One region of the Shouchella oshimensis genome, then DNA from elsewhere that is predicted to be linked to it. Evidence: predicted binding sites of a transcription regulator. Region 1 holds the regulator's gene; each other region holds the start of a gene.
The links. The regulator LexA, encoded in region 1, represses DNA repair genes until DNA is damaged. The targets are predictions, from matches to a motif close to CGAACATATGTTCG.

Region 1 (8,191 bases):
CAAAGTACCAATGATGGACAAAATAAATTTTGGGGGAGTACATCATGAAAAAAAGGTCTGGTGTGTTAGTGCTAGGAGGAATGGCAGTTGGTTTAATCGCCCTGAGTGCATGCTCAAGCTCAGGGTCATCGGGTGATGGCAAGGTAGAATTAACCTTCTCTGCATGGGGCAACCCTGCAGAGTTAAAGGTTTATCAACGTGCTGTAGATGCATTTAATGAACAAAGTGATACCGTCGAGGTGGACCTGACAGGAATCCCGAATGACAATTATTTTCAAACGCTAACCACGAGGCTTCAAGGTGGGCAGGCGCCAGATTTATTTTATGTAGGGGCAGAGGATATTTCTACTTTGATTTCAAATGGAACGATCGAGCCGTTAAATGACTTTTTAAACTCTGACGCGTCTCATGTAAAAGCAGATGAGTTTGCCGACGGGTTATGGGGGGCGTCACAAAAAGATGATCAAATCTATGGACTGCCTGTTGATTGTAATCCATTTTTGATGTATTACAACAAAGGTATGTTTGAAGAAGCGGGGATCAAGTCGCCTCAAGAGTATTTTGATGAAGGTAACTGGAATTGGGAAGCGATGGAAGAGGTAACTTCCGAACTACGTGATGCCGGAAAATATGGCTTTGTACAAGAGGGCGGGCACGGAAATATCATTAATTGGGTATGGGCAAACGGTGGATTATTTGAAGAGGATAACCAGATCGTTGCTGATGAGAACGATTTGACACTTGAAGCGTTTGAATTTGTAGAGCGAATGGTTAGTGAGAAAAACTTTATCTTCGCCGGCACACTACCTGAAGGTCAAGGAATGGACGCGATGTTTATGTCCAACCAAGTAGGAATGGTAGCAGCTGGACGATGGTTAACTCCTATGTTTTTAGAAACAAGCATTGATTTTGATTATATTCCATGGCCAACAAACACAGATGAAGAAATACCTAGCGTTAATATTGCAACCGCTTACATGAGCGCGAATGCCAAAGGGGATCATGTAGAAGAAGCCAAAGAATTTGTCTCATTCTACACCTCTCAATTAGGACAGGAAACGAGATTAGATGGTGAAGGGAATGCCGTCCCATCCGTTGAAGGCATTGATGAAGTTGTTGTGAATCAAGATAAACCAGAGCATGGTTCATACTTGTTAGACGCACGACAGACCGGGCGAGTAGTTGGCTATGAATTTACCGCGCCTGGATTAAACAAAGAACTTGAAGACATTTATGAAGTGATGTTACTTGGGGATCTAACTCCAGAAGAAGCAATTGATAAGGCTGCTGATGTTGCTAGAGAAATGCTTGAAGAATCATAAAAAAGCACGGAGGAGTCAGCGTGATTGCTCTGGCTCCTTTTACAAATGATCATGTTAATAGGAGGAACCACTGATGAATGATTCTAAGCGAAAATGGTGGGGGTATTTTTTTATTGCCCCACAACTAATAGGCATGCTGGCCTTTTCGATTCTTCCTTTGGGATTTGCTTTTGGACTAAGTTTTATGAAGTGGGACGGCTTTGGTGAGCGTGAATTTGTCGGTTTAGCTAACTACATTGGTCAGTTCCGAGATGATAATTTTATCACCGCTCTTGTAAACACTGCTTACTATTCTGTATTAGTGATCCCACTTGGTATTGCTCTAGCTCTGTTAGTTGCATTAGCCTTAAACAAAGTCAAAGGAAAAACCGTCTATCGAGTCTTTTTCTTTATGCCTGTTGTTACGAGCTCCGTCTCCATTGGGGTAATCTGGATGTGGTTATTAAATGGTGACATTGGACTTATTAATCAGCTTTTAGCGATGATAGGTATTGATGGACCAAACTGGTTAACAAACCGTAGTCTAGTCCTTCCCTCGATCGCAGGATTAAGTATTTGGTGGGGTCTTGGGACCAATATGGTTATATTTTTGGCCGGGCTTCAAGGCATCTCTAGAAGTTATTATGAAGCGGCAGACATCGATGGAGCAACATCCATCCAAAAATTTCTGCATATTACTTTTCCACTACTATCACCAACAACTTTTTTTGTCGCCATTATGTCCGTTATTGGTTCGTTTCAAGTATTTGATCAGGCATACGTCATGACACAAGGTGGGCCAGGTAAAGCAAGTTATACCCTTGTGTATCACATTTATGAAACTGCATTTGGTCGTTCTGCCTTTGGACCAAGTACAGCTTCCGCTATGGTCCTGTTTGTGATCATCTTAATTTTTACGCTAATCCAATTCTCAGTTTCAAGAAGGTGGGTGCATTATGAAGATGGAGGAAAGTAGGACACCACTACGTCAAAAACAGCCAGGAAAGCTAAAACCAGCGACTGGATCTCAGTTAAGACCATCAAAAATTGCCCTACACTTTGCGCTCATATTGGGTTCACTTATCATGGCTGGCCCTTTTATTTGGATGGCATTAAGCAGCTTAAAATCATTTGAACAGATATTTGCCGTACCTCCAGTGTGGATTCCAGATCCATTTATGTGGAGTAATATTACGGATTCACTAAATGCGATGCCATTTGGTCGCGCATATTTTAATAGCTTCTATATCTCATTTGTTGTTGTATTTAGTCAATTACTCACTTGCTCGATGGCAGCCTATGCCTTTGCAAAAATTAAGTTCCCAGGCTCACGATTTCTCTTTATCGCCTTTTTGGCAACAATGATGGTGCCGATGCAAGTGACGTTAATTCCTTTGTATATTATTATGGACAGTATTAACTGGGTAAACAGTCATTTATCGATCCTTGTACCAAACGCACTGTTTAATGCATTTGGTGTTTTTCTTCTAAGACAATTTATCATGGGTATCCCAAAAGAAATGGAAGAAGCAGCGGTAATGGATGGAGCAAACCCACTATATATTTATTGGAAAATCATTTTGCCATTAGTTCGCCCGGCACTAGCTGCGTTCGGTATCTTTTCATTTATCGGAATTTGGAATAACTTTATCCAACCACTCGTCTTTTTGAGTGATCAAAACCTTTATACGGTGCCACTATTACTCGCAACATTTAAAGGCTTATACGTAACCGACTGGCCATTAATGATGGCTGGAGCAACAATCTCCGTCATTCCTGTTCTAGTCATCTACATTTTTGCCCAACGCCAAATCATTGAAGGAATCGCCTTAACCGGAGTAAAAGGATAGAAGCTACCCCCAGTGTATATACGCTGGGGATTTGACTGTGGTTTCGGGGAAAGTGGAGCGATGGAGTACCGATTGAAACGATAGAAGACCAAAGTGAAACGATGGAGTACCGATTGAAACGATAGAAGACTAAATTGAAACGATGGAGCACCAATTGAAACGATAGAAGACCAAATTGAAACGATGGAGCACCGATTGAAACGATAGAAGGCAAAAGTGAAACGATAGAGCACCATATGAAAAGATGCCCCCGAGCAAATCAATAGAGTAGCACTAAAGACAGATAAAAAGTCGATATATATGTTTTATCTCAACTCTCAACCATTTCTCCGCGTTTCTATGAAAAATGAAAAATTCTTTACACATTCCTGTTACAGTCTGCATCCCTTTGTATCCTATTAGAATCCTTTTCAATTCCAAGGACTTAGCAACTGCAGGTGGATTTGCCCCAGGTAGTCAAGGTACTATAGAAAACACTTGTTGTATATATGGAACGCCAACCGAATAACATTACTCTCATTCATTAAATTTCACGTACCGTAAATTGAGCAGATACATGAATTAGTCTCTAGAAATGAGTAAACATAAAAACACCTCAAACATCTAATGTTTGAGGTGTCTCACTGTCAACTTTTAATGAATGGTACGGAATACACCAATGACTTTTCCAAGGATCGTCACAGAAGATAAGATAATTGGATCCATTGAAGCATTCTCTGGTTGGAGCCTAATACGATCTTTTTCTTTAAAAAAGCGTTTTACTGTTGCTTCGTTGTCCTCGGTCATCGCAACAATGATGTCACCGTTGTTTGCTGTTTGTTGTTGACGAACAATGACCATATCACCGTCGTAGATGCCAGCCTCAATCATACTTTCCCCTTCAATTACTAACACATATGTATTCTCATCAGCCGACATATGTTCAGGAAGAGGTAAGTAGTCTTCTATATTCTCGACTGCTGTAATAGGAAGACCGGCTGTTACTTTACCGATAATTGGTGCATAGCTTGCTTGTCGTTTTGGGGATTCGTTTTCTGCTAGCATATCTTCAAGGTCTAATACTTCAATTGCTCTAGGTTTAGTGGGATCTCGACGAATGTAGCCCTTTTTTTCAAGTCTTGATAAATGCCCATGTACCGTAGAGCTAGATGCTAACCCAACAGCTTCTCCAATTTCACGAACGGATGGCGGATAGCCTTTTTTTCGGACTTCTACTTTTATAAAACCAAGAATCTCTTCCTGACGTCTTGAAAGCTTTGTCATACCAGTACACTCCTCTTACGTTTCCTTTATAGATAAATCGTACCATACGAACATATGTAACGCAAACATAAGTTCTAAATTAAATGTTGACACAAACGGATGTTCCCTTTAATATAAAAGGCGAACAAACATTCTATAAGAGGTGAGCGTTATGAGTAAGAAATGGACAGGACAGGAATTCTTTTTACTTGGAGCAGCCGTATGTACGTTATGTCTTATGTATTTGACAATTTTACTTCCAGGTTCATTTGGTGATGATCAGTTTGTGGATGGCATAGAAGATCAGAAACAAGAGCAAGAACAGTTTGTAGATTCTGAATATGATAATGGTCAAATCAATGGAACAAGCAATCAAGATTATGCGTATAAATTTAACAGTGGAGAACGAACTAATGGTGCAGACAACGAATAGAGTAATCATTTACAGCAGGGTAAGCACGGAGAAAGAAGAACAACAAACATCGCTTGAAAGACAGCATCAAGAGTTATCATTAATGGTTGAAGAAAAGGGCTTGGACTCTCGTTAAGTCAATAAAGGAAAAAGCAAGTGGGTATGAAATAGATCGAGAAGAACTATTAACGATTCTCGATTTAGCAAAAGAGAAGGCGTTTGATTGCCTTGTGATTCAAGATGAAACACGACTAGCAAGAGGACATGCCAGAATGGCTCTTCTTTATCAGCTAAAGAAATATGGTATACAGGTTTATACATTGCAAGATAAGGACCGCATGCAACTATCTGAAGCTGATGAAATGGTTTTAAGTATCGTCTCAATTGTTGAGGAATATCAAAGGAAGCTTCATAATCTTAAAATAAGAAGAGGAATGAGACGTGCGATGGCTGAAGGCTATCATCCTGAGCAAAATTTCTCCAGTTTAGGTGGTGGAGGAAGAGACCGTCTAGATGTCCCACTTCAGGAGATTATCCGTCTGCGGGAACGTGGCTTAGCTTTTTATGATATTTCTGCAACATTAAAAGGGCTTGGGTATAACTTATCAAAAGCGACCGTTCATAGAAGATATCAGGAATATATGAAGAATCAAAAGCGCGAACTAGATGAGAAGAATTAGGCATTGAATTTGCCGGTTGCGATTAGTCATGGTAACATACCACTCATAAGATATGTTCAGGAAAGTGAGTGTTTATGATGCTTCATCAAGATAAATTAAACAGGATTAATCAACTAGCTAAAAAGGCGAAGGAGAGTGGCTTAACACTTTCAGAAGCAAAAGAACAAAAAGAATTACGTGCGGAATATCTAAAAGGGTTTAGAAATTCATTTAAAAACCAGTTACATTCTGTCACGGTTGTTGATGAAGAAGGCACGGATGTGACCCCTGAGGCACTTAAGGAAAGTAAAAAACGTAATAACGGGAATACTCATTAAGGACTAGCTTTTAGACTAGTTCTTTTTTTTGTTATTATTGATAGTTGTCTGACCTTGTGAAATTGATGTAGATTGTATATGATGAGGGAGAAAAAAGAAAATAATGATCTACGGGAGGATGAACATACATATGTCTACAAATGCTGAAAATATTGCAATAAATACGATTCGCACATTGTCTATTGATAGTGTTGAGAAAGCCAATTCGGGTCACCCAGGAATGCCGATGGGAGCTGCACCAATGGCTTTTGCTTTATGGACAAAATTTATGAATCATAATCCTGGTAATCCAGAGTGGAGTAACAGAGACCGTTTTGTCTTGTCTGCTGGCCACGGCTCGATGCTTTTATATAGCCTCTTGCACCTTACAGGTTATGATTTAGGCTTAAAGGATCTTCAACAGTTCAGACAGCTAGGAAGTCGCACACCTGGACATCCTGAGTATGGTCATACACCAGGCGTAGAAGCAACAACTGGCCCACTTGGACAAGGTGTTGCAATGGCAGTTGGTATGGCAATGGCTGAAAGACATCTTGCAGCTACTTATAACAAATCAAATTTCCCAGTTGTCGACCATTTCACTTATAGTATTTGTGGTGATGGTGACTTAATGGAAGGGATTTCGGCTGAAGCTGCTTCACTTGCAGGTCATCTGAAGTTAGGCCGTTTAATTGTGCTGTATGATTCTAATGATATTTCATTAGATGGAGATCTACATCATTCTTTCTCAGAGAGTGTAGAAGATCGTTACAAAGCATACGGCTTGCAAGTGATTCGTGTGGAAGATGGAAATGATGTGACAGAGATTTCTGAAGCCATTGAATCGGCTAAGGCTGATGATCGTCCAACTTTAATTGAAGTGAAAACGACAATTGGTTTTGGTTCACCAAATAAATCAGGAAAATCTGCTTCTCATGGTTCACCACTGGGTGCCGATGAAGTGAAATTAACAAAAGAAGCATATAAATGGGACTACGAAGGCGATTTTTATATTCCTAGCGAAGCGGCTGAATTGTTTGCTCGTGTGGTTGAAGAAGGCGCTGATAAAGAAAAAGAATGGAATCAATTATTTGAAAGCTACAAGGCTGAGTTCCCAGAGCTTGCTAAAGAGTATGAACTAGCGATCGCTGGAAAACTACCTGAAGGCTTGGGACAAAGATGCACCCGTTCATGAAGTGGGTACAAGTGTGGCAAGTCGTGCATCTGCGGGACAAGCATTAAATGCATTTGCTAAAAACGTACCACAATTATTTGGTGGTTCTGCTGACTTAGCTGTTCTAACAACACAACGTTAAAAGGCCAAGATAACTTCAGTCGTGACCAGTACGATGGTCGTAACATTTGGTTTGGTGTACGTGAGTTTGCAATGGGAGCAGCACTTAATGGAATGGCGTTACATGGCGGATTAAAAGTATTTGGAGGAACATTCTTTGTTTTCTCTGACTACCTACGTCCGGCTATCCGATTAGCTGCATTAATGGGACTTCCTGTTACGTATGTGTTCACTCATGACAGTATCGCGGTTGGAGAAGATGGTCCAACACACGAACCGGTTGAGCAACTGGCTGCACTACGAGCAATGCCGAATCTTTCTATTATTCGTCCGGCTGATGGAAATGAAGCAACAGCTGCATGGAAATTAGCATTAGAATCAACAGATCAGCCGACAGCACTTGTATTAAGCCGCCAAAACCTTCCGACTCTTGAAGGAACAGCTGAAAATGCGTACGAAGGAACAAAAAAAGGTGCGTACGTGATTGATGAAGCAAATGGAGAAGCACATCTTCTACTTCTTGCTTCTGGTTCAGAAGTTGCACTAGCTGTTGAGGCGAAAAAAGAACTAGAAAAAGAAGGTATTCTTGCAAATGTCGTAAGTATGCCGAGCTTGGATCGTTTTGAAGCACAATCAAAAGAATACAAAAACAGCGTCATTCCGAAAAATATTAAAGCTCGTTTAGGAATTGAAGTTGGCTCCTCATTAGGATGGGACCGTTATGTTGGAGATGAAGGACAAATTCTTGCGATTGACCGCTTTGGCGCATCTGGTAAAGGCTCTGAAATTCTAGCTGAGTATGGATTTACAGTTGAAAATGTTGTGGCACGAGCTAAATCGTTGCTTCAATAAGAATTTGTATGGAGGTAGTCAATTGACTGCCTCTTTTTTGTTTTAGACAAGTCTCGACGAAATGTTCGACACTAACAAACAGCCTTTTTAAGCGGAAGCATGTATACTAAGCACAAATTCCGTAATACAGGAGGGTAAGGATGAGAAGCTATCAATTATATTTGCTAGATGAGGCGATTGTGAATCGTTATTACGGGCAAGAAATTAAGCTTTTTAATTTATTTTGTGAACGATTTCAGGCTGATCATACGCTAAAACCCTTAC
Region 2 (8,191 bases), 570 kb from region 1:
CATTTTTCATCGTAATCAATGGATTGACCACATCACGTACCATTTTGCTTCCCATAAACAAGACAAAAAGAACCAGAACAATAAGGATCGCAATTAAAAGCCATTGGATCTCCGCAAACGGCTCATACATATCTGATAGGGGCTGTGATAAAAAGATGGCTCCAGTTAAATTACCACCATCAAACAATGGAATGGCTACCCCCAAAATATCCTGATCAAACCTTGGGTGTGGCCGCTGCATCACGACAGTTTGACCCGCAAGTAACTGCTGCCGTTCCTCAAATGTAATCAAGTTATATTGAGAGTTTGGATCAAGTGGATCTCCACTAGCGAGCAACATTGGGTTATCCGTAAATAAAATATCAGCATCTGTACTCTCATTTGCCCAGTTGACTCGATCTAGAAAGTACTCATTACTACCTTGATCATTAAAGACTTCCGTAAGTTGTTCTCCTTGCAATGTCAATGTCTCAACTTGTTTTTCCACATATAATCGGTCATATAGAAAAAAGATCAGGACCACAGCAGCTGTAACAATTGTGAGGATGACACCAAATATTGTGACCCACACCTTATGTTTAATCGACCAATGCTTCATGATGGGTCCTCAAATTTATAGCCAACTCCCCATACGGTTTGGATAAAACGTCCGGCTGATTGTAGCTTTAATCTCAGTGTTTTAATATGAGTATCAACTGTTCGAGCCGTTTTATTATGGTCAACGTCCCAAAGACGAACTAAAAGATGATCCCGCGTGAATACTTTCCCAGACGATTCATACAGAAAAACAAGAAGGTCATACTCTTTTCGAGTGAGGTTGACTACTTGATCATCAACAAATACCTTCCGCCCATTTTTATCAATCAACAATTCCGCAATCTCAATTGTGTGTAGGTTTGTCTGACCAACATGCATTCGTCTTAAAACCGCTTCCACTCTTGCCATCAATTCTCTTGGGCTAAATGGTTTAATCACATAGTCATCTGCACCTAGCTTAAGTCCACGAATGCGATCATCCTCACTACTTTTGGCTGTCAGCATGACAACAGGAATTGAGGAGCTTTCTCTTATTCGTTTACATAACTCAAACCCATCAATACCTTCCATCATAATATCGAGGATCACCAAATCAATCGATTCCGTTTCAAGTGTTTGTAATGCCTCATATCCGTCTGTTGCGGTATAGACAACGTACTTCTCATTTTCTAAATAGCTCACAACTAGTTGCAGCAATTCCTTTTCATCATCTACGACTAAAATAATTGGTGTCTGCTTCATGATCCCACCTCCTGAAGCAAAAGATACGGACCTGTTGCAACTGGTACCGTTTTAATCAAACGAAGGTCTGACTGCTGTACAACAGAAATGCTATCACTATCCAAATTTGCAACAAACAGCTTGTCTCCTGAGAGTTTAACATCGTTTGGATTTTGACCTACTTCTACTTTTCCTACAACTTCTTCTGTTTCAGTATTTACTTTTATATAAGGAATGATCACCATGGCAAAGCACAAAGAGCTCCTCTGAATTCTCACTACCAACCATCGCAATGGGCATAAGTCCAACATCAACAGTCATGACGTTCTCACCTGTTTGTGGATCGTAGGCATAGACCGATCGATTAAGCTCGGTATTTGATCCGTGCCCACCAACCCACAACCATTGCCCATCAAAGTGCATACCAACCGGAGTATCATTAACCGGAAATGTACGAACAACTTCCCCTCTTTGTATATCAATCATACTTACCTCATTTGTATCAGTCATTAAAACAAAAAGAAGGCCTTGATCATTTAAGCTGAGTTCATTTGGAATAGAATCAACCGTAATCGGGGTCAGTTCTTCTTTTGAACTTACGTCAACCACATGAACCTCATGACTTGAATTACTTGATAAAAATAATTGATCCGAATTTGTATCATATGTAAGGTTTGTCATCCCAGATTCCAGCTCCATAAAGGGGCGAGCCACTTCTTGTTCTAGATCAATTTCAAGAATGCTCTGCTCATTTGAATTAAGCCCAACCATGGTTTGATCAGATATATATGTCATATCCGTCATTGTATATGGCAGCGTTGTAGAACCTACATCCTCATCTGAATTTGTATCAAAAAACGATAAAGTTGGTTCCTTTACATGCGTTATAAGAAGCATCGGTTCACCAGACTCAGGCACTTCAATACTCTGCTCATTACATCCAGTTAAAAAAACAAAACAAACAATTGAACTCAGCATCCAAGCACGCCTCATCATGCACCCCCTCTTATTTTTTTGTACAAGTAGTATACCAAACCCTTATACCATCTATTTGTGAAATCGACGTGAACAAGCAAAAAACCTTCTCAGCTAAAGCCAACAAGGCATTCATCTTATAATAATAGATCTGCGAATGTTCATCAGCCTTCTTCAAGAATCATCACAGCATCGATACATTCACCGTCTTTGTCATAAACAAGATCTTCGGGATTGATGGTATCATCATCACAACTCAACAGAATTTCAGCATGAGGCTGTTCGTCAATTAATGAATAATCAAAGTTAAAATCATCTAAGGGCTCAAGTATCTGGGTGTGAGTGTTTGAAAAATCAGGGATGTTCGTTTGTATAATTTCATTTTGCGTTTGTTCAATGTTTTCAGTTGTATTTTTTGTAGTGGGATGATTATTGCAAGCTGAGAGGATTAGTACTGATAGTAGGCAAATTAAAAGTCTATACATTCGTGATATCACAGCCTTTCATTATGCGTTTATTTTATGAATGTTAGCTTTTTGTAAATCTCATTAGTTATCTTACATTATATAGTATATTATAGAAAATCTTTAAAATTGAACAATTTCTAATTTCACACGACAAATACATGGAGATGAATATGAAGAAAATCTTGTTGATTATCAGTATATTACTAATGATAACTGGTTGTCGTTCAGAAGATGAAGTTACTTTAATAGAAGATGTCAGTTTTTTATTTATAGATCAAGATCATATGCCTGTTCCTAATTTTAATGTTTATATTGATAATAATATAAGACAGGGTACTCAAGATATAGGTAACACACTTGGAACTACAGACCATCAAGGATTGATATCAAATCGAACTGTTGAAGCGAGAACTTACGAAGTGATTGGATTAGATATAACATTTGATGTTACTGAAGAAGATCGAGACACTGTAAAAACAATTCAAATCGACACTAGTAAAATCCCTGAATAACATAGATGTCCTTACAAGCTGTCATTGGGCTTTAGTGGAGACAAAATCAATTTTTCTTTTTATAGTCTTTGTGCCACGGGTTGCTTTTCTTTATAACTAAGTATCTCAAACTATAAAAACCAGTAAAAAACAGTGCAAAGAGTGCATTTTGTAACCATGTAATTTTTTCTCTGTCACCAGAAAAATAATCTATTGCTCCTAGAACCACATTAATAGCTAAAAATAATGAAATCAACATTACGATTGCATGCTTATTTAATTTCAAATAATCACACCTTCCAATCATATCTTTTCTTCCATTATAGACAGCATAACGTTTTGGTGAGGAGTGAGTCAAAAAGAAACTAGAATATAGTACACTACCTCACGTCCTCAGTCGCAACTAAAACAATATTACCATTATGTATCATATTAATTTATTGCATTCAAACCCACCCCCAAAAAAACCTTCCCAGCACACTCACCAGAAAGGTCTCCTACTTATTTATCTTCAATTTTCACATTGTATTCTTTCAGCCAATAATCCATTTGCACAAAGTGTGCGAGGAGTTGGGGTCCGGCCATGAGTTGCCTAATGTTCCTATAAACACACACGTTAAATTGTACAAGCTATGTATAGCATCATTATACATCAAACCTATGTTAGAGGTCAGTTTTTCAACTAATATAAAAAGAGCCCTCAAAGGCTCTTATGCTTGTTTTTTAAATTTCTCAAAGGCGGATAAAATATTCTCTCGTTTAAAGATCCTCCTTTGCTTCTTTAGATGGCAATAACAATCAATATTAAATTCATCCATGGATCGGATTGTAACAAATCTTTGAGTTATCTTTTGATTCTTGTCCATGTAGATGATTTGTATTTTTTGTTTGGTCTCAGCTGCACGCCTTAAGATGCCTTCCATATCATGCACCTTTTAAAACTTTCAAAGTTCTTGGCTTTGCTTCTTCCCAGTCAATGTATCCTTTATCCTTAAGTTTAACGAAATGACCATGTATAGTTGAGCTTGATTTGATTCCTAAAATAACACATAATTCTCTGCTTGTCGGAGGTAACTCATTTTCTTCAATAAAAGATTTAATTGCCCCAAAAACTCTCTCTTGTTTATTTGTTAAACCCATTAAAAACACCCTTTTCCTTTTATTTCAGCAAACGTTTGTTCTTATTCCAAACAAAAAAATAAACTATTTTTTTGTTATATTTTTATCTACAATTTGTGCCGTTTCTTTTAAAAGAATATCTACATCTGTTTGAATGATTGATTTTAACATTTGATGCTCTGATCTCCATCCATTTTTATAAACTGTATAACCATAGAATAATGCTGTTTTTGATTCTGATCTTGTTACAGTTATATTCTTATAATGTAACTCCTTTTTTAAATCGTGAATATCTGAACCAATCATATTAGACATTTTAATTAAACGCTCTGTACCTGACTTTTTCAGTTTTCTGCTTAGAATATTTCTGGCTGTTGCATACTTTATATATTTAATTACAAGATCATCATCATTAAGAGCCACGATCTTCACCTCAAATACATTTTATGCGAACTAACGTTCTTATACAACAAGAAAATATTAACAAATTGATATTTTATAATAAGAAATTACTGGCACTTAAGACCAGTGTTAGATATACTATTCCTATACTTCTTAAGGAGGTTTATCTTTGGATAGAGATGCAATAAAAACGGTAAAAGAAATTAAGGATGTAGAAGATTTTAAAGGGTTAAGATTTTTAGCAAGTTTCTTTTGGATGATACCCTTATCAATATCACTAGCTTCTTTCGGTGGTTTGGGTCCAATAATTGGAACAGTAGTAACTATAATTATGTTAATTTTATGTATTCCACATAAGGCTCGGAAAATAATGTACTTTATATTCTCAGTTCCTCTTCCTTTTATAGGGATAATAGGAGGAATTAGCGGTATTTTATTTGGACTATTATTTGGTGCAATTATAGGTTTAATTAGTTTTTTCAACTATACATATTTAACACAATTACAGCAATTAAGAACATATGAAGATGAAATAAAAATACCGCCCAACGATTACTCATCGTAAGGGCGGTATTTTTTTCGCAGTATGTCTTGTTCTTTTTTTCTCTCTTCAATATCTGATAACAAATATAAAACAGTTTTGCCCACATTCTTAACAGGAGTTAGCTTCCCTTCTTTTTGCATACTGTTCATTCGTGCTCGTGAGACTCCAAGTATCTGCATGGCTTCATTTGTCGTTAATAGCTCATTTTGTATGAACAATTCTAATTCACTTCTATTACTAAAAGTTCGCTTCATTTCTTTTCACCTGAAAAGTAGATTCCTTTAAACACCAGTCCTACTAATCCAATTGTACATGCTATAGCTGCAACAGATGTTAATAAGCTGCCATCATACCAATTAGCCAAGCTAAGATACGCAATGTATATGAACATGAACAGATAATCAACTGTATTAAAAGATTTGAAAAAGCGTGTCATATGATTAACCTCCTTAGATTGTGGTAAACTATAGGGAGAGGCAGGAACCGTTAATTCCTACCTCCGAGTTTTTAGCGTCTCTTCCTGGGGCGCTTTTTATTTTTTCTTTTCTTCTCCTCTCTTTTCTTTCTCTCATTTTCCGCTATGTCGTATACGATCTTTGTAGTTCCGGCTATCGAGCCTAGGATGATCGCCCATTCTTTAAGTTCCACTTTATCACCTCCCTTTCTATCTTTATTATACCATAACTGTTTACATAAGTAAATAGTTAAAACGTAAACAAAGCCTTCTATAATAGGCTTTTTCTTATGAAATAATAAACGTTGGCAAGAGAAGAAACTTAAGTGAACTAGGTATTTGCGCAACCGCTCAGTAACAAGGGGATTTGTAACAAATCAAATGACTTTTGAGGATCTTGTGGAGTTAGAGGAGTTAACAAAAGAACGTCACAGTGAAATTATAAAAAGCCCTACATGTAACGGAGGGCTTTCTTCAATTTATTATATTAATTAGTTTGTCCCTTTAAGAGACATTTTAATTTTAAATGGTTTCATTACACCAGTCATTTGTGAAGCATAAGCGGCATTATTAGCAAGTGTAACAGGGAAACTCTTATAATTATTTTTGTATCTATTGTAAGTGAAATCCCAAGTATCATTAATCGTTGCGGAATACGTCCATTTTCCATTTTTACCTTTTGTAGCATTAATGAAATAATCAACTTTATTTAGAGCGGTATGAGTTTCTCCACTAGGTAAAGTTACTGAGCCACCGACTCCAAATCCTCCACTATTTTTCTTTTTATCAATTTCTTTTTTAATCATATTTTTCCAAGCGGTACTTGCTACTACCTTTTTAGATAAAGGTGAATCCGAACCTAAAGTTAGATTATTAGCTTTATTGACACTATTAATGATAAAACTAGCCGTAGTTGGATGATTATATTTATTCTTTACAACAGTTATAGCTGCAGCTTCCCAAATATCTTTTGGTTTAGAAATTAAAACAAATGGTCTAATAACATCTTCATCTTCTTCTTGATCGAGTTCAGCTAAGAGATCTTGCTCCAATTCTTCAGTTAGTTCAATCCATTCATCCTCAGTATTAACATCAACATCAGACCAAAAGTTATCCTCTTGTTCTTCTGTATAATCTAGCAATTCTTCTTCAGTAAGGTTTTCAATATCTTCCTCACTTAAACTGTATTCTGTAAAAATCTCATAAGAGCCTTCGATATCAGTTACTTCCTCAGAAGCTACTGCAAAGCCCTTTGGTGCAATACTTAATGGTAAAGCTACACTAACAGCAAGTAAAGCAAGATAAATTCTTTTCATAAATTCTCTCCTCTAGTGATATAATGTTGTTAATAACAGAAAAAATATAACATATAATTACATAGAAAGGTAGATTTATTTGGATAAAATTAGATTCTTTATAATTATTTTATTTTTAATGATAATTTCAGGGTGTGCTGGTATGCAAAATTCATCATATGATTTATCAGATGGTTATTCAGTTATGTATACATCTGCTCATCAAGCAAAGATTATTTATGACGAGACTGGAGAAAATACTAGTGGTGAAATTATAGTGCCAGCTAAAGTTATAAGAGTTAATCAAGATGAAAATTATATTATCGCTGAACAGGAGAAATTGGATAGCGATGGTAAACCGAATGGAACCTTCACATATTTCATTGAAGATAAAAGTAATCGTAGTTTAGAAGGTGCTAGGTTGACTGAGGATGAATTTAACAGACTAAAAAGTGAACTTGGTATTGAGTTAGAACTTTTAAAGGTTACAGAGTTCCCTGAAATAGATTAATAGTAATTGATAAAAAGGAGTTCTGCTCATTTAAAAATGGAAGAACTCCGAATTACCCTTACCGCCCTTTCTAGGGTGGTATTTTTTATTTATATCTTAGTAGCATTGCGTAGCTCTCATGATAACAATATTTTTCTTTACTTAAACAACCGCTCCCACGTGTTGGCTCCAGCGATACCATCAGAGGTGATTCTTTGAGTTGCTTGGAAATCACGTACAGCCTTTTCAGTACCTGCCCCAAAAACACCATCAACCGCAAGTTTGTATCCTTTTACATTTAACGCTGATTGTAAAAGGCGTACCCACCATTGATGAGTTGATCCGCGACGCAACGTGTTGGCTGCGGCTTTGCTCTGAGGTCCGAATTTACCGTCGATCCCAACACCTGCAAAATATTGATAGACACGAACTAAGGCATCCATCGTTAAACGACCTGCTAGTCCATCCACAACCAACTTCTCGAATTTCCCTTTAGTTGGGTAGCTTCGACTGTTTAAAAACTCCTGAGCGGCAGCAATGAACGCATTCACTGGTTTTGATGGTTCAGATTCAACCGGTTTTGCTCCACTAAGATTAAGGATCTGCCCGACTTGAATTTCGTCAGGGTTAATTGAAGGGTTCGCCTTCTTTAATGCATCCACTGTTGTGTTATGGGCTTTAGCGATAGATGTGAGTG
Region 3 (8,191 bases), on a different contig from region 1:
TTGAGTACTTTAGGTTTCATTAAAAATGAGGAGAAATGTGTTAAGAATGATAAGTTCATATTCCAAAGCAAGATGCCTGTGAAAATTAAAAGACTGTGCCAAAGGATAACAGAATCACTTGATTGTTGAATTAATTCACTTAATACAGATCCATAAATGCCAAACCAAAACATTATATTAATGGGATTAATTAAAGCAATCATAAGTCCTGTATAAAAACAGTTCCAAAAAATTGTTTTTTTCGGTCGGTTTAAATGGCGATCCTTCCATAATGACTGCGGTGCTTTTTGAAACGTACGAATACTTAAATAGGCTAAAAATAGGCAACCACACAAATATAAACAAAGCTGAGTGATCTCGTGAGTTAGCAGAGAGCCTAATCCAAAATAGATGGTCGTCATAAATAAGGCGTCAGCAGTCATTCCTCCAATACCTACAGCGATTCCTCCTAAAAAACCATTTCTTAAGGTCCGATTGATGATTTCTAAACAGATTGGTCCAACGGGAGCTGCTAGAGAAATGCCTAATATAATAGCTGAGATTGCAGTGATCACGTCGCTTCATCCTTTCTCGTCCAACAATACGGTCTTTTACTAATAGATGTACTTGTCCTGATAAATAGACGTGTTATTTTTTGCGGAATATGTAGAAATGTAAAGAGATCTATAAAATCGATGTGAAAGCGATTACAGATAAAAGGTGTGGGGTAGAGAATAATAAGCACGATATCCTAACTAAACTGAAGGAGGAATTCATAATGAGTAAGAAATTATTGTACAGTATGATGGCAGGTATCTTTTCAGTCGGAATGTTGGCGGCTTGTGGTGATGGAGGAACGGACGAGATGGACCCAGGTGACCCAGTCGATCCAGGTGGTGACGAAATGGGAGAAGATAACTCTGATATGTAATTCAGTAAGACTCACTTATACTATTGGGTACGCGAGTCGGCTGACAAGCCACACCTTGTTAGCCGATTATTTTTGTGCGATCATTCTAGCGTTTTTTTTCTTCTATGTCATGGTAAAATAAGATTTATGACAAGGAGTTGAACGAACGAATGAGATTTAAAATTGGCTATCGAACAATTAAAACTGCAATTGGTGTTTTAGTGGCAACGGCCATCGCCCAAGCGATGCAGTTAGATTCATTTGGATCGGCAGCCGTTATTACGATTTTATGTATTTCAGTTACAAGAAAAAATTCATTACGAGTCTCATGGCACCGGTTTGCAGCTTGTTTACTAGGTATGGGATTAAGTATGGCAATGTTTGAGTTATTAGGATATCATCCGCTGATACTTGGGTTGTTTTTGCTCTTATTTATTCCAATTATTGTTGCTCTTAAATTAAGTCTAGGAGTTGTGACAAGCTCGGTAATCGTTCTTCATATCTACACACACGCCAATGCAACAGTTGATCTATTTATTAATGAATTGTTATTAGTTGTTGTTGGAATTGGAACGGCCTTATTAATGAACTTATATATGCCAAGTAGTGAACGACAGCTCCGAGTATTTAAGAAACATATTGAACAGAACTTTAGCTTAATCCTCTATGAATTCTCAAAGTATATTAGAAAAGGGGATAGCGAATGGACTGGAGCAGAAATTTCAGACACTGTTCGCTTATTAGAGCAAGGAAAAAATTTAGCTATCCGAGATATGAATAACCAAATCCTACGAGAAGAAGGTCAGTACTATCATTACTTTCAGATGAGAGAAAAGCAATTTGAAATTCTTGAACGATTAATGCCATTCATCACAACGATTCATGGATCCGTTTCGCAGAGTAACGATCTTGCAGATTTTCTTGAAGATCTAAGCAAAGCGGTTAGTCCAACCAATCATGTACCTTATTTTCTAGGACGGCTTGGATGAAATGCGCGAAAACTTTAAACAAATGGACTTGCCAACAACAAGAGAAGAATTTGAAGTTCGATCTGCTCTTTCATATATGATGCACGAATTACAACAATATTTGCTAATAAAAGATAGCTTATGGAATGAAAAAAAGGATAAAACCATTAAAAAAAGAGCATTCTAACCTTTATAAAAGGGGGAGTGCTCTTGTTAAAAACGATGCTTGCTATTCTTATTCTAGTAGCTTCACCCATTTGGCCAATTGGTGAGAACCCGACAAATGGGGATCCTTTTGTCATTGTTAATGTTCATACGAATCAGCTAGCTTTTATTCATGACGGTTTGATTCAAGAAGTGCTCCCTGCGGCAACGGGAAAGCAACATACTCAAACACCACTCGGTATGTTCACCATCACAGTAAAGGCCGAGCAGCCATATTATCGGAAAAAGAACATACCAGGTGGACACTCGGACAATCCACTAGGAAGCAGGTGGATTGGTTTTGATGCACTTGATACAGAAGGAAGAACGTACGGGGTACATGGAACAAATCGGCCAAACTCAGTTGGCTATGCCGTCACATCTGGTTGTATTCGTTTAACAAACCAAAACATTGAACGACTTTATAATCAGATTCCAATTGGCACAAAGATCCTTATAACTGAGCAAAACACTTCTTTTGAAGCATTAGGAATTGAATATGGCGCCTTATCTGATCAAAAAAAGAAACCCTATAAGGCGTTTCTTTTCTCAAACTTGTTTAGAATGCTCCGAGACCTGCTACGCCCATGAATACTCCACTTAGTATGATCGCAACAAGCATTACATAAATGATCACTTTTTGTACGCCTTTTCTTTGCACTTCAATCAACTCCCCTTATAACAATTTATCTATTTACTATTTTACTTGCCTTTGCTAATTCGGACAAGGGCAACTAACGAAAAAGGAGCAAGTTATGTCAAACCAATGGCAGGATACTGGCACCCACATTGCAATTGCTGTTCATTCCATACAAGCTGCAAAGATATTCTATCAAGAAAATCTTGGATTAACATGGGTAAAAGAAGAGATTGTACAAGAGCAAGGTGTAAAGGTTGCTTTTTTTAAAGCAGGTGGGATTCAAGTCGAGCTACTTGAACCGCTTAATCAGAACACGACTGTTGCCAAATTTTTGCATAAACATGGGGAGGGTATTCATCATTTAGCATTAGGAACTCCAGATATTCAGAAGGTGATCCTAAACATGACGGATAAAGGGGTTTCATTTGTTTCAAACGTTGTGTCAAATGGAGCGGATGATACAAAGATTGCTTTTATTCCACCAACAGAATCGCATGGTGTCTTGCTAGAAGTTTGTGAAAAACAGACGTTTAAGCGTGAAACCGAAGAGAATTTACTGTAGGATAAGAAAGGAAATGGAGGAGTCAATTACTTATGATTAATGAAACACGACTGCAAGATGAATTTATTGAATTGGTAAAAATTGATTCGGAAACTGGATCAGAAAGAGAAATAGCCAATGTATTAAAAAAGAAATTTGAAGCATTAGGGTTAGATGTATATGAGGATGATGCAGCCAAGCAGACGGGGCATGGTGCTGGTAACCTAATAGCAACCTTGCAGGCAACAGACGAGGCTACAGATAAAGATAAAACACCTATTTATTTTACATCCCATATGGATACGGTTGTCCCAGGAAATAACATCAAGCCAGAAGTGAAGGATGGATACGTTGTAACGGATGGCACAACGATCTTAGGAGCAGATGACAAAGCTGGTATTTCAGCGATGTTAGAAGCGATTAGAATCTTAAACGAACAAAATATCTCACACGGCATGATTCAATTTATTATAACTGTCGGAGAAGAGTCTGGTTTAGTTGGAGCTCGAGTGCTAGAGAAAGAACGAATTCTTGCTAAATACGGGTACGCACTTGATAGTGATGGTCCTGTAGGAGATATTATTGTCGCCGCTCCATCTCAAGCCAAAATCCATGCGAAAATTTATGGCAGAACTGCGCACGCTGGTGTAGAACCAGAAAAAGGTATCTCGGCCATAACAGTAGCTGCAAAGGCTGTTTCTCGAATGCCTCTAGGTAGAATTGATAAAGAAACAACTGCTAATATTGGACGATTTGAGGGTGGAAGTAAAACAAATATCGTGTGTGACTATGTAGAAGTTTTGGCTGAGGCACGTTCGCTTGAAGAATCAAAGTTACAGAAACAAGTAGAGAAAATGAAGCGTGGATTTGAAGAAGCTGCTGAGATGATGGGAACTTCAGCCGAAGTGAATATTGAAATCACATATCCTGGTTACAAAAAGTCCGAAACAGACCAAGTTGTGCAAATTGCACAAGCCGCGATGAAAGCAATTGGAAGAGTACCAAAGTTATTAGAAAGCGGTGGAGGTAGTGATGCAAATATTATCTCTAGTTTTGGAATACCCACTGTCAATTTAGCGGTAGGTTATGAAAAAATTCACACAAAAGAAGAACGTATGCCTCTAAGTGAATTAAACAAAACAGCAGAGGCGATTATTGCTATTACAAAGCAAGTATAACATTACATACTAAAAAAGGACATGTCCCATGAAGGGCTAGTCCTTTTTTCATGTGCTATTAATGTAGTAATTTTAAAGGTAATGGATCATTTTGACCAAATTCTAGACTTTCTAAAATCATTTCTTCAGTGTCTCCAATGTGTTTAGAAATCTCGGTGATTGATGGTGAATACCCTTTGATCTGTTCGTGCTGGCTGAGATAGTTGAACACTTTTTGAAGAGTTACCTCATACTGTGTATTCGTTTGTTGAATGATATAAGTCATTTCGCAGCACCTCCAATATAAATAGGGCGTAGTTTTAAAGCTAACTTTGTATAATACCACTTTATCTCATCAGGTATCAAGTTGCAAGACATCTATCTTTAAAAAACGAACATTCTTTCGTATAATGGGATTTAGGGAGGTGGTAATATGCGTATATTATTTCATGTTGATATGAATAGCTTTTTTGCTTCCGTTGAGCTTTCCTTCAGACCGGAGCTAAAAGGAAAACCAGTTGCGGTAGCTGGCAGTGTTGAGGATCGACGAGGCATTATTGTAACAAGTACATATGAAGCAAGAGCTCGTGGAGTAAAAACAGCGATGCCAGTTTGGCAAGCCAAAAAAGCCTGCCCTGAACTCATTTTACTGAAATCCAATTTTGAGCGCTATCGAACTGCCTCCAGAAATATGTTTGAAATTCTTAGATCTTACACCTCTTTAGTTGAGCCGGTTTCCATCGATGAAGGGTATATGGATGTAACCCAATACCATGAACAAATCCATCCATATAAATTAGCTCAGCAGATTCAGGAGACATTGATTCGAGATATGAATTTGCCCTGTAGCATTGGCATTGCGCCAAATAAATTTCTAGCAAAAATGGCAAGTGATATGAAGAAGCCAAATGGAATAACCATTCTTAGAAAAAGAGAGCTACCTGAACTACTTTGGCCACTGCCAATTAGTGAGATGCAGGGAATTGGCAAAAAGACAGTCGGTAAATGGGAAAAAGCGGAGATCCTTACCATTGGTGATCTTGCAAATGCTGATCCACATTTTATTACCGAGAAATTCGGTTCAATTGCACATAAGCTGCAAAAACGTGCTCAAGGAATAGATGATCGACCGGTGAATCCTGATTCCGTTCATGAATTTAAAAGTATCGGAAATTCAACAACTCTACCTAGAGATACAAAAAATGAACAGAAGATCGAAACAATATTAAAACAGCTTGCTGATTCTGTCAGTTATCGTTTAAATAAAAAAGAAGTAGTCGCTTACGGAATTCAATTAACGATTAAATATCATGATTGGAAGATCACAAATAAAAGTGAGAAGTTGAGTAACGCTTGCCACACATCAAACGATATATATCAACGGGCTCGAACCCTTTTTAAGAAGTCTTGGAATACAGAACCAATTAGGCTGCTTGGGATTAGCACGTATGACTTAGTTGATAAGCGTCATGCGTACAAACAGTTAAATCTGTTTTCACAAGAGAAGGACGTCAAGGATTATCATATAGATCAAACGATGTTGACCATTCAAGAGCGTTTTGGGCAGCATGCGTTAGTTAAAGGCGCTAAAGGATACGAAGCCAGAAGAAAATGGATTGAACAACGATCATTAAGAGGTACAAGTCTTGAGAAACCTGAAGATCAAAAACCTAATAGATAATTAAAGCAATTAGTTAAATAGTATAAAAAAGTCGCCGATATATAAGTAAAGAGATCGTGAAGCGGGAGTGTGTATCATGCAGGTTAATCATCTACTCAGTGGGAATACTGTGAATCCTAATCGTCAATTAAAGCAAGGAGATCTGTTGCGCGAAGCAACGTTTGAGCCTATCTCAGATACTGAAGCTAAAATTACGTATAGAGGAAAAGAAATGACAGTCACTGTAGATGGCAAGATGCCCCAGGCCGGAACAGCGTCATTTGTCGTAACAGAGGCTGGGGAAAACGGAATCCGTGTGCAGGAGTGGACGGCAAATGAATCAAAACAACAAACTAATCCAGCGGCTCGCTTTGTTGATTTAGCAGTAAAAGCTGGTGTTGACCGCCCAACACCTTTATTAATACAAGCAATGAAAATAGCAGGTGCGAATGGTCAAGATGTTTCAAGGGACACAATCCTTGCCCTGTCTCGATACCTTGAAACCTCAACGTCAACGGACTCCTCAAAACTAGAAACCGTTCGATCGTTAATGTCAAAGGATCTCCCAATAAATGAACGTCATCTAAAGGCTGTGCATGAGGCGTTACATGGTCGTCCGGTTACAAAACTCATACAAGAGCTAGAGCAACAGTTACCATCAAAAATAGAACGTAACATTCCTTCACTTTCTAAAGAACAAATGCTTCAGTTAATTAACCAACTCACTGAAGGGAAAAACCTAACAACGAGCCAACAACATTTTGTAGATAGTGTTCGCGCAAGTATTATTCAAGGGGTTACGAGAGAAAGTTATCAACAGTTACTTACATTAGTCTCAGAAACAATAGATACAAATATAACACCTAATTCTAATCCAAAAGAAGTACCTCAAAACACATCACCAACTGTAAATACGAAGCTAGTTACTAATGTAACACCGGCCCAAACACAACAGAGCATTTTTCATCAATTAAAACATATGGTTGAAACGAAAGATAATCCACAAGAAGCATTCGAGTCCGTAAAATCGATAGTACAGTCAACTAAAGATTTAGCACCTGACCAGTCTAATCGTCTTTCAAATCAAATTGATAAAGCGGTTGATCGATTGAACAACGGTAGAGAACTAGCAGCCAGACAAGTTTTTTTTGCAGCTGTTGAGTCTGAGGAAGCTCAGTTACAAACGAATGTCGCTCAGACTCATAGTGAACCTGAAGAAGTCGAACAACAAACAGATACGGCTAGGACTGTAATTGAAGCAGCAGGCGCCGTCCAAATACCAACGTCATCCACTAGTAAACAAATTGCCGTCACAACTGTTACTGAAAAAATGGCAAATGTGACGAATGAATTTAAGGCGTTTCAACGAGAGACCTCAAGAGCATTACGGCAAATCAATATTGAGCTAACTGAAAATAAGCAAATGGATACACAGGCACCCAAAAGCCAACTTGATGCAATTATACGGAAATTAGATCATTCAATTTTGCGTGGTGACGCGATGCAGTTTGCTGATATGAAAACAGAAAAACAGTTGATGATGGCGAGCAGTAGACTTGCAGATGCACGACAGCTACTTGCATCAGGCCATACCCAAAAAGCAGCTCAGATTGTTACGCAGGTTCAAAAACAAGTTGATGAACTTACGTTTAAACCTTCGCAGACAAAAGTTTTATTTGCGACAAACCAACAAGAAACCTCAAGTAGACATGCTCAATCTCAAGTTGCACCTCTTCAGCATTTTGAAGAAGCGGCAATGAAAGGAATGTCAGGGACTGCAAGAGGGGTTTTTGAAGCAGTAAGGCAAATGGGATTTAACCATGAGGTAGAGGTTGCTCAGCAATTGAGCGCAAAGGATGCTTTAAAAGAAGGTCCTCTTTCTGAAAGAAATCTAAAACAATCGTTATTGCAACTAGTGAACCAACATGATGAGGGTAGTAAAACAGCTCAACTGGCTAATCAGGCACTAAACAATCTCTCTGGCCAACAACTACTAAGTAAGCAGGATGCCCAACCAATACAAAGCCTGTTTTTCCAATTACCACTTATCTTGGAGCAAAAAGTTGAGCAACTTCAATGTTTTATTCAATCAAAAAAAGAGGGAGAGCAGGTTGATTGGCAAAACTGTAGCC
Region 4 (8,191 bases), on a different contig from region 1:
AACGAAGATATTGGAGCAGTCTTTGACACAATAAAACTACCTGGTGGTTTAACCGTGGCAAAGATGGATCGGGTGTTTCAGCAGATTTATGCGAATTGGAGTAAAGAAACTTACTTCAAGTTGATCCAACTATTCTCATTGCCAAAGAATAAACTAGTCAGTAGCTTCTCGCGCGGAATGTCTATGAAACTATCCGTTGCAGTTGCCCTTTCTCATGAGGCAAAGCTATTAATTTTAGATGAAGCAACGGTTGGCCTTGATCCAGGCGGAAGAGAGGACGTACTGACGGTCCTGCGAGACTTTGTAAAGGATCAAAAATGTAGTATTTTGTTATCCTCTCATATTACGAGTGACATCGAGCAAATTGCCGATAGTCTAATTTTCATAAAAGGCGGAGAAATCCTGTTGCAAGCGACTAAGGAAGAGATACTAGGTAACTATGGAATTGTCCAATGTGATCCTATCGAATATCGGAATATTCCGTCAAATATCAGAGTGGCTACACGAGGAAATGATGCATTCTTTGATGTTCTTGTCTCAAATAAAGAAGAGTTGCCATCCTCACTGAAATCGAAAAGATTCTCTATCGATGATGTGACATTATTAATTATGAGAGGTGAACGAGTATGAAAGGTTTAATATTAAATCAATATTATTCGGTGGAAAAGTCGATATGGGGCTATGCTATTTTGGGTTTTATATTATCTATGGTTTTAGTATTTTTTGAAAACCCTGCCTTCCAACGAGTTGCAGCATTTTTCCCTGTGGCGTTTATGGCGTCTGTTGCTCTAGAGGTACTTCAACAAGAAGCGAAATCTGGATGGAGTAAATATGTATTGACCTTACCAGTGAAACGAGAGCGTGTGGTACAAACTCATTATTTATTTTTCGGAATGATTACTTTTTTAGGCCTGCTTATCACATGCATCACCTATCTATTAGCGCAGCTTCTTTTTGGTATTGAGCTTAGCATAAGTTATGTCTATTCATTAATGAATATCTTAGGAATTACTTTTACAATGGGTTTTATCTCCTATCCATTAACGTATATACTAGGAACTGAAAAAGCAGGAGTTGTAGCCATGACTGGTTTTGGAGCTGGTATTGGACTCTTTTTTCTAAGCGCTTTGATATTTGAACTCCTACCAGTTAAAGCATTTCAAGGTATGAATCTCGATCTACTCTTCTCACTAAGCTTCATGACCATAAACTTTATTCTCTTTATTATCTCTTATATTGTCTCTATTCAAGTCTATAAACGAAAAGAATTTTAAGATTCTAAGATTGAGGTGATCCGCATGTCCAAGTCTATTTTTTTAAGAAAGCTTAAGCCTGAAGATCTTAGTAGTATATTTAAATCTCTTGATAATGAAGAAATTCTCTATATGACCGGAACCAAAAAAACCATCACGTTTGATCAGGTGCAAAAGCATTATGAAACATGCGAAGAGGACGACACGCGTTATGACTTTGCTATCTGTCTGTCTAAGAACGACGAACTCATCGGTGATTTAGCGATAGTCGATATTGAGAAAGATAACCACAAAGCAGTATTCAGAATCTCCTTGCATAGAACCGATATCGCAGGTAAAGGCTACGGAACGGAAGCCGTCAAACAAGCTGTCGCGTTTGCCTTTGAAGAGCTGAAGCTAAACCGATTGCAGCTTGAAGTCTACTCTCACAACCTTCGAGGTTACCGCGCCTATAAAAAAGCCGGTTTTACTGAAGAAGGTAGACTTAGGCAATCACTCTATATAAACGGGCAGTACTCAGATGAGATTATCATGTCGGTGCTGCGAGAGGATTATGAGGCGGTGCGGAATTAAAGAGTTGAAGGTCTAGCAATCTGAAAACACAGAAAAGCAGTAGACGACAGATATCTACTGCTTTTTGTTATGAATAATTAATAGTGGCTGTTTCCCTTTGTTCCAGGCCACTTTCGGGCGGGTCGCTTTGAACCAATGCCAGCAGAGGATAAAGATTATAACAAGATCTACAGCGTCTCCACCATAATACATAATCTGACTGCCAATTCTAGCTTGTTCATCCGGAACGCCGTTAGGAGGAGTCGCATAGAGGTACTTTGATAAAATACCATGAGCGGCAAGTGCCAATATGAGGACAGCTGAGGAGAATGATTATGAAGCTACTATTTCTATCGCACCCAGTACAGAATCTAAAGAAGTCACTGGATTTTTACCGTGATACTCTTGGTTTTGAAGAGGCTTGGAGGGAAGGGGATCATACGGTTTCATTAAAGCTGCCAGAAACGGAAGTACAGTTAATGCTGGAGGTTGGCGAAGACAGCTTAACCGCAGGAGGAGTATTTTTGGTTGAGAGTGTGGATGAATTTTATGATCAGAATAAAGAAAAATTAGACTTCATCCGGACCCCAATCGATATTCCGCCTGGAAGATATACTATTTTTCAAGACACCTCTAAAAATATAGTAAGATTAATCGACTTCTCAAACGAGTCGTACAACAACTAACATGTATACTTTCGACGACTCGCTACATTTACACGTAGGGTATTATGAAGATGGTAAGGATCTTGAAGGGATTTTTTTCAAGGTATTAGGGGAACCGAAATGGTGTTTGTTCTTTGACCAAGATTTCTATCAGCTTAAAGTTAATGGTACTTATTCATATGACTCATCCTTTGGACTACTCGTGGATACGATTTCCACATTAAATGAAGAACTAACGTATGAGCGCGGGTGTTTGCTGTTTAGAAGGTTTCTAGAATATGAGAAATTGATAGATACGTCGATTGAAGACTGATGTGGGTCAATGAATGCGCGGGAAAGGAGCAGAGGTGCGCGGAAACAGGGACGTGATGCGCGAGAATCCTGAAAAGTGCGCGAAACTAGACACGCGCAGCTCATAAATTTTATAAATGCTCAAAAATACCCCTGCAATGCTCAAAAACACTGAAAGTACTCAAGCTCTACATACTAGACGGAGGGAAATAAATGACCTGCCCATTCTGCACAATCAAAGAACCACTTCTTGAAAACGACTTGGCACTTTGTTTTTTTGATACGTATCCGGTGAATCGGGGACATCTTTTAATTATTCCAAGGCGACACGTGGATGATTATTTTGGTTTATCTCTAGAGGAGAAGGCGGCGATGGACGAGTTAATGATTAAAGGGAAAGTATACATAGATCAGCACTTTAAGCCGGATGCTTTTAATATTGGAGCAAATTGTGGTGAGGAAGCTGGGCAAACCATTTTCCATTGTCATATCCACCTCATTCCGCGGTACTCTGGTGATGTAGAAAAGCCAAGAGGTGGGGTTCGGGGAGTGATTCCTGGTAAGCAATCTTATTAAGTTTATCTTATTATTTTTAAAAGACCAGGCCAATCGCTATAACTTAAATATGATGCGACTACAAATTTTCTTATAGCGTTCCATAAATAGACCAATTATCCTTCCATATTAGCCATATAATATTTTTGTTCCCCATGATCATCTACAATTACGACACCGTTTCCGTATGTGTTGTTTTCGCGTGCACTACTCTCTTCTACCTCATAAATGATTGCCCCTACTGATAATTTATTTGCCATCCCATCCTTATACTTATAATGATCATCAACGGCTTGTTCTGTGATTTCTCCAATCTTTTCACCTTTAATTAGAGTTAATTCATCAATCCAATCAATATTAGCCTCGTATATCACGCCTCTGAACATAAAAATATCAGCATCTGGGTTTTTCGTTATGATCTCTTCAACTGTTGGTGGACTAACTGAATTATCATTTTCAATCGAACAACCTACTAATATAAAAGAAATAACCAGTAAAAAAAAGAATACTAACTTTTTCTTATCCAAATGATTACCGCCTCTCTTTTACCCTTACATTTTTATTCTCCGCTGCCACTACACATGACACAGCTTAGGATTTTTTAATACCCAAACACCAACGAAAGATGAATCGCATATTGAAAAATAAATGGAATCGCAACGAATGATATAAGCAAAATCCAAACCCGTCGTAGCCGCAAATTTAGCCACCAAGAAAAAGCAATAATAAGCATCACAAGCAGGACCAGAATGTATAGAACCCCATAATTCCTTTCTGTATCAGGTGCAGCTACAGAGAATTCAGCTCCTACCATAATGACAGTAATAGCTAATAGATAGAGGCAGTGAATGAAGATGGTGAAAAATTTAAACATAGCAAGACGCTCCTTCTCAAAGCTCTCTCTTAAATAATTCATTTTTGTTAGAATCTAAAAATGTTAGTTCGAAAATGTCTTGTTCTAGATCAACCCAGGTAATGAAATAATAAGGTTCGTCGTCATCTTCAATAGGCTTGATATAGGATTGGCCTTCTTTTTGATCGTAATAGGAGACATACGCGATATCCATGTCTTCTGCAAGTGTTTTGGGAATGTGCGCTCCAATTAATGTTTGATATTGTCCTCTGAGTAAAAAGGCGGAAACATCTTCATCTTCCTTTGGAACTGTTATGAAGGATTGATCCTTCAGTGTATATTCGAGCATTCCTATTTCTTTTTGATCTCCTGTTTCAAAAAAAGCAATGACAGCAGGTGAGCCTTCTTGTGCCGGTATATTCATCAAGATGCAATAATCTGGTGATGTGGCAATTTCGTTTGTGAAAGTCTCATTAATTTTGTCATAATCCGAGGCTGTTTGGGCTGAATAGTAACCATACACAGTAATAGCCGATAGAAATACAATTAAAAACATAATCAAATGTCTTGTTTTCATAGTCGCTCCTTTAATTAAAACATTATAGCAGTATTATACTATGAAAATTCCATATAGTGGAGAACGTATTTTTAAAACGTTTAAATTAAGAGAAACGGGGAAATTTAAGTAAACGTTTGTTTAATTTACTCAAGAGGGTGGATACATCATGTTATATTTACTTGCGATTCTCTTACCGCCAGTTGCTGTTTTGCTTGTAGGAAAACCATTTCAAGCAGTGCTAAACTTTATTTTAACCTTGTGCTTTTGGGTCCCAGGAGCCATTCATGCTTGTTTAGTTGTTGCGGATAAGAAAGCCGATCAGAGGGCGAAGAAATATGGAAGTCATAGATAAGTGAATTTGCAGCGGCAGAGTAGTGTCGCTGTTTTTTTGTGTATTATTTTCCAGTTGAATAAAGAACATATGTTCGGTTATACTACTTATTATAAGGTGGGATAACGGATGATCAGAGAAGACATGTATCCATTAGTGAATCGGTTTATTGTGTGTTCAACAGCACGTAATGTCATTGAGAGGCATCTAAGGAAGTTGCCAACGGAGCGGTTGAGAATGATGTCTTATGAGCTTGGCAAGGAATTGCATGAGTTAAAGAAGGAGATGCATAAGCATCAAGTGAAGCTTGCAAAGGTGCCGTCATCGAGTACAGATTTCTATGGGTACACGCTCTATCACAAGGGTTGGCGTTCTGAACATCAAGTGTTAAAAGCAATCATCCAGCGAGAGGTTGAAGAGGTTCTGGATGATTTAAAGAAAAAAACGGTGAAGAACTGAACTAAAGTGAACTGCTTAAGTTTTTTCTGTGTCTATGTAAAAAGATGTTTATATTTGTTTCAAAAAGGATAAGGAAATAAGTCCTGTTGGAAAATTTATGTGAAATCATACTCAGTCCTCATGCAATGATTACCTGGAACAGGCAGAATAAGAAGAGAGACTTAAATGGAAGGGAGTGGAAGGGTGAGGCAATATCAGGATGCTTATGATTTAGAGCGATTTTCTAAATCAGAGGAAGAGTTTGAATCTTTTTATGATCAGGATCTGCATCATTTAGCAGAAGAACTAGAGGCAGAGAGAAAAGACCTAATCCGTTCTCATCGAAGGCCTTATTTCATTTTAATGTTACTTACTGTGGCAGCTACTGCGTATATCTATTTCTTTGCTGAACTAAAAAATCTACTTGCGATACCTGGAGTATGGATCGCCTATTATTTGTTTGTTGGTCATAGGCGGGAAATGCAGTTCAAAGAGACGGAAGCAGAGCTGAAGGAACGAATAAAAGAAGAGCTGCTCACAAAGATTATTTATTTTATGAATGAACATTTTACGTATAAGCCTACTCATTATATTCGGGCGAAGCATTTTGTTGATGCCCACATTTTTGCTGACGAGTTTGATTATTATTCAGGTGATGATTTTGTTGAAGGTTATGTGGGAGAAGGGGAAGAGCGAACGAAGGTTTACTTCTCTGAGGTGACAGCAGATAAGCTTGTTACCTATGAGCATCGCAGGCGAGTGACACGTTGGCGAGAAGCCGCTTTTCAAGGGTTGTTTTTTATGGCAGACTTCAATAAAGACTTTGAAGGGTTAACCACAATTGTGCCAAAAGAAAAGAGAAAAAGCTGGATTTCGCGCTTTTTTACGAAACGTGATGAAGGCATATTAAGAGAAATGGAAACGATGGATATTGAATTTGATAAGACGTTTACAGTAAAAACAACGGATGAAATCAAAGCAAGATACATTTTGACACCCGCACTAAAACAACGCTTGATGGAATTTGCGAAGCATCAACGATCAAACAAATCCAATGCAAAGTACCGCAAAAAAGAAGCCACTAGACAAAGCCTGGAACAGATGGACAGACATCCGGTTCCAAAGAAATATACCAAACCACTTAAGAGAGCCAAAAGCTACTTTTCCTTTTTAGATGGGAAAATGTATTTTATGCTTCATACTAACCAGTCCCATTTTGAATCCCATATTCATCAAAAGGTAAATAAGAAGATGTTTGTGGAGTATTACAAGGATATTAATCGGGCGATGCAACTCGTGGATGACATGAACTTGAACCTTAGAATTTGGAATAAATGAAACATTATGTTCAGAAGAATCGTAAAAGGAGGAGATCATGAGCACTCAAGAATACCAAGATGCCTATATGCTGGAACGTTTCTCAAAATCACCAGAGGAGTTTGATACCTTTTATGATAATGAGCTCAAGCAGGTGGTTGAGGAGCTCGAGGCTGAGAGGTTAAAGCTAGTTGATCCATTTAAGAAGCTCGTCAAAACATATTGGATTCCAGTTTTGATTGCAGCTATTGCGATCGCAATTATTGATTTTTCGTATTTATTTTTAATTTTATTTGGCCTATTTATCTTTGCTCCTGTATTAAAGAAAAACTACAAAGAGTTTAATCAAAAAAGAGATGAGCTGGCTGTCCGATTAAAAAAAGAGGTACTTGCAAGGACGGTTAGGTTCATGCACCCGACATTTACCTATATGCCAAATCATGCGGTTAGTCGTCAGGAATTTATCGATGCTCATATTTTTGCTGATGAGTTTTCTACATACAAAGGCGATGACTATATGACAGGTGCAATTGGAGATGACGAGCAGAGTACAAAGGTTCAATTGTCAGAGGTTTCAGCAGAGAGAGTAATGGTCTCAAGAGATCGGGAAGGCAACGTGACACGTAAGGCCTATTCGGTGTTTCAAGGATTATTTTTTGTCGCTGATTTTAATAAGGACTTTCAGGGGCTGACAACGGTTGTGCCTAAAGAAAAAGAGAAAAGCTTTTTGGCTCAGTTGTTTACAAAAGAAGATGAGGCTGTGCTGAGACCAGTTGAGACGATGGATTTGACCTTTGATGAAACCTTTACAGTAAAGTCCTCAGACGAGATCAAGGCTCGTTATATTCTAACGCCCGCATTTATGAAAAGGCTATTAGATTTCTCGCAGAAACAAAGAAAAAATAAGGTAAATCAAGGCGCTGTTACTATGGATACGTTAAAGGATAGCGTTGACATGCTGGTTAACCGTAACCGAAGTCGGATAACCACTGAAAAGGCGTTTATTGTACCCTTAGAGCATGCCAAAAGTTACTTTTCCTTTCTTGATGGCAAAATGTACTTCATGCTTCACACAGGAAGAAAACACTTTGAATTTGCTTTGCACCAACCAATCGACAAGGAGTTATTCACGGAGTACTACGAGGATATTAACCGAGCAATGGAATTAGTTGATGAATTAAACTTAAATCTACGAATCTGGAATAAAGAATAGAGAAGGAGAGATGAGTATGGGTACGGTACTTTTAGTTTTAGTCGGAATTTTAGTCGTTGCAATGGTTAGTGTTGCCATTGTCTATTACAATAAACTTCAACGTTACAACATACATGTTGATAATGTGTTTGCAAATTTGGATGCCATCTTAATGCGCCGTGTGG

Region 2: the regulator LexA is predicted to act here: its motif matches at 4,759-4,772, upstream of NDM98_RS00335 (YhjD family protein).
Region 3: the regulator LexA is predicted to act here: its motif matches at 4,792-4,805, upstream of NDM98_RS21660 (DNA polymerase IV).
Region 4: the regulator LexA is predicted to act here: its motif matches at 5,143-5,156, upstream of NDM98_RS23240 (YhjD family protein).

What each region holds. Positions count from the first base shown of each region.
Region 1 covers NZ_JAMQJY010000001.1:615,456-623,646, reverse strand. The annotation lists gene NDM98_RS03435 (alpha-glucosidase/alpha-galactosidase) at 1-14, shown strand, start outside; gene NDM98_RS03430 (ABC transporter substrate-binding protein) at 45-1,322, shown strand; gene NDM98_RS03425 (carbohydrate ABC transporter permease) at 1,396-2,277, shown strand; gene NDM98_RS03420 (carbohydrate ABC transporter permease) at 2,258-3,151, shown strand; gene lexA (transcriptional repressor LexA) at 3,785-4,414, opposite strand; gene NDM98_RS03410 (hypothetical protein) at 4,566-4,826, shown strand; partial or broken gene NDM98_RS03405 (YneB family resolvase-like protein) at 4,807-5,485, shown strand; gene NDM98_RS03400 (DUF896 domain-containing protein) at 5,563-5,802, shown strand; partial or broken gene tkt (transketolase) at 5,933-7,927, shown strand; gene sirA (sporulation inhibitor of replication protein SirA) at 8,068-8,191, shown strand, end outside.
Region 2 covers NZ_JAMQJY010000001.1:43,791-51,981, reverse strand. The annotation lists gene NDM98_RS00375 (sensor histidine kinase) at 1-598, opposite strand, end outside; gene NDM98_RS00370 (response regulator transcription factor) at 595-1,278, opposite strand; gene NDM98_RS00365 (YncE family protein) at 1,275-1,514, opposite strand; gene NDM98_RS00360 (YncE family protein) at 1,468-2,235, opposite strand; gene NDM98_RS00355 (hypothetical protein) at 2,397-2,717, opposite strand; gene NDM98_RS00350 (DUF2606 family protein) at 2,870-3,211, shown strand; gene NDM98_RS00345 (hypothetical protein) at 3,258-3,476, opposite strand; gene NDM98_RS00340 (LexA family protein) at 4,115-4,330, opposite strand; gene NDM98_RS00335 (YhjD family protein) at 4,394-4,732, opposite strand; gene NDM98_RS00330 (hypothetical protein) at 4,881-5,276, shown strand; gene NDM98_RS00325 (helix-turn-helix domain-containing protein) at 5,264-5,509, opposite strand; gene NDM98_RS00320 (hypothetical protein) at 5,506-5,691, opposite strand; gene NDM98_RS00315 (hypothetical protein) at 5,763-5,903, opposite strand; gene NDM98_RS00310 (hypothetical protein) at 6,201-7,025, opposite strand; gene NDM98_RS00305 (DUF3997 domain-containing protein) at 7,105-7,515, shown strand; gene NDM98_RS00300 (N-acetylmuramoyl-L-alanine amidase) at 7,653-8,191, opposite strand, start outside.
Region 3 covers NZ_JAMQJY010000006.1:29,750-37,940, reverse strand. The annotation lists gene NDM98_RS21695 (LysE family translocator) at 1-554, opposite strand, end outside; gene NDM98_RS21690 (hypothetical protein) at 758-910, shown strand; partial or broken gene NDM98_RS21685 (aromatic acid exporter family protein) at 1,060-2,044, shown strand; gene NDM98_RS21680 (L,D-transpeptidase) at 2,080-2,652, shown strand; gene mce (methylmalonyl-CoA epimerase) at 2,817-3,263, shown strand; gene NDM98_RS21670 (M20/M25/M40 family metallo-hydrolase) at 3,296-4,420, shown strand; gene NDM98_RS21665 (hypothetical protein) at 4,479-4,685, opposite strand; gene NDM98_RS21660 (DNA polymerase IV) at 4,833-6,080, shown strand; gene NDM98_RS21655 (hypothetical protein) at 6,157-8,191, shown strand, end outside.
Region 4 covers NZ_JAMQJY010000009.1:6,858-15,048, reverse strand. The annotation lists gene NDM98_RS23295 (ABC transporter ATP-binding protein) at 1-630, shown strand, start outside; gene NDM98_RS23290 (ABC-2 transporter permease) at 627-1,274, shown strand; gene NDM98_RS23285 (GNAT family N-acetyltransferase) at 1,299-1,826, shown strand; gene NDM98_RS23280 (cytochrome c oxidase assembly protein) at 1,881-2,114, opposite strand; gene NDM98_RS23275 (VOC family protein) at 2,141-2,491, shown strand; gene NDM98_RS23270 (DUF3986 family protein) at 2,493-2,783, shown strand; gene NDM98_RS23265 (HIT family protein) at 2,975-3,337, shown strand; gene NDM98_RS23260 (hypothetical protein) at 3,433-3,843, opposite strand; gene NDM98_RS23255 (hypothetical protein) at 3,918-4,190, opposite strand; gene NDM98_RS23250 (hypothetical protein) at 4,207-4,746, opposite strand; gene NDM98_RS23245 (YqaE/Pmp3 family membrane protein) at 4,895-5,080, shown strand; gene NDM98_RS23240 (YhjD family protein) at 5,189-5,518, shown strand; gene NDM98_RS23235 (DUF3137 domain-containing protein) at 5,702-6,835, shown strand; gene NDM98_RS23230 (DUF3137 domain-containing protein) at 6,873-8,027, shown strand; gene NDM98_RS23225 (LemA family protein) at 8,044-8,191, shown strand, end outside.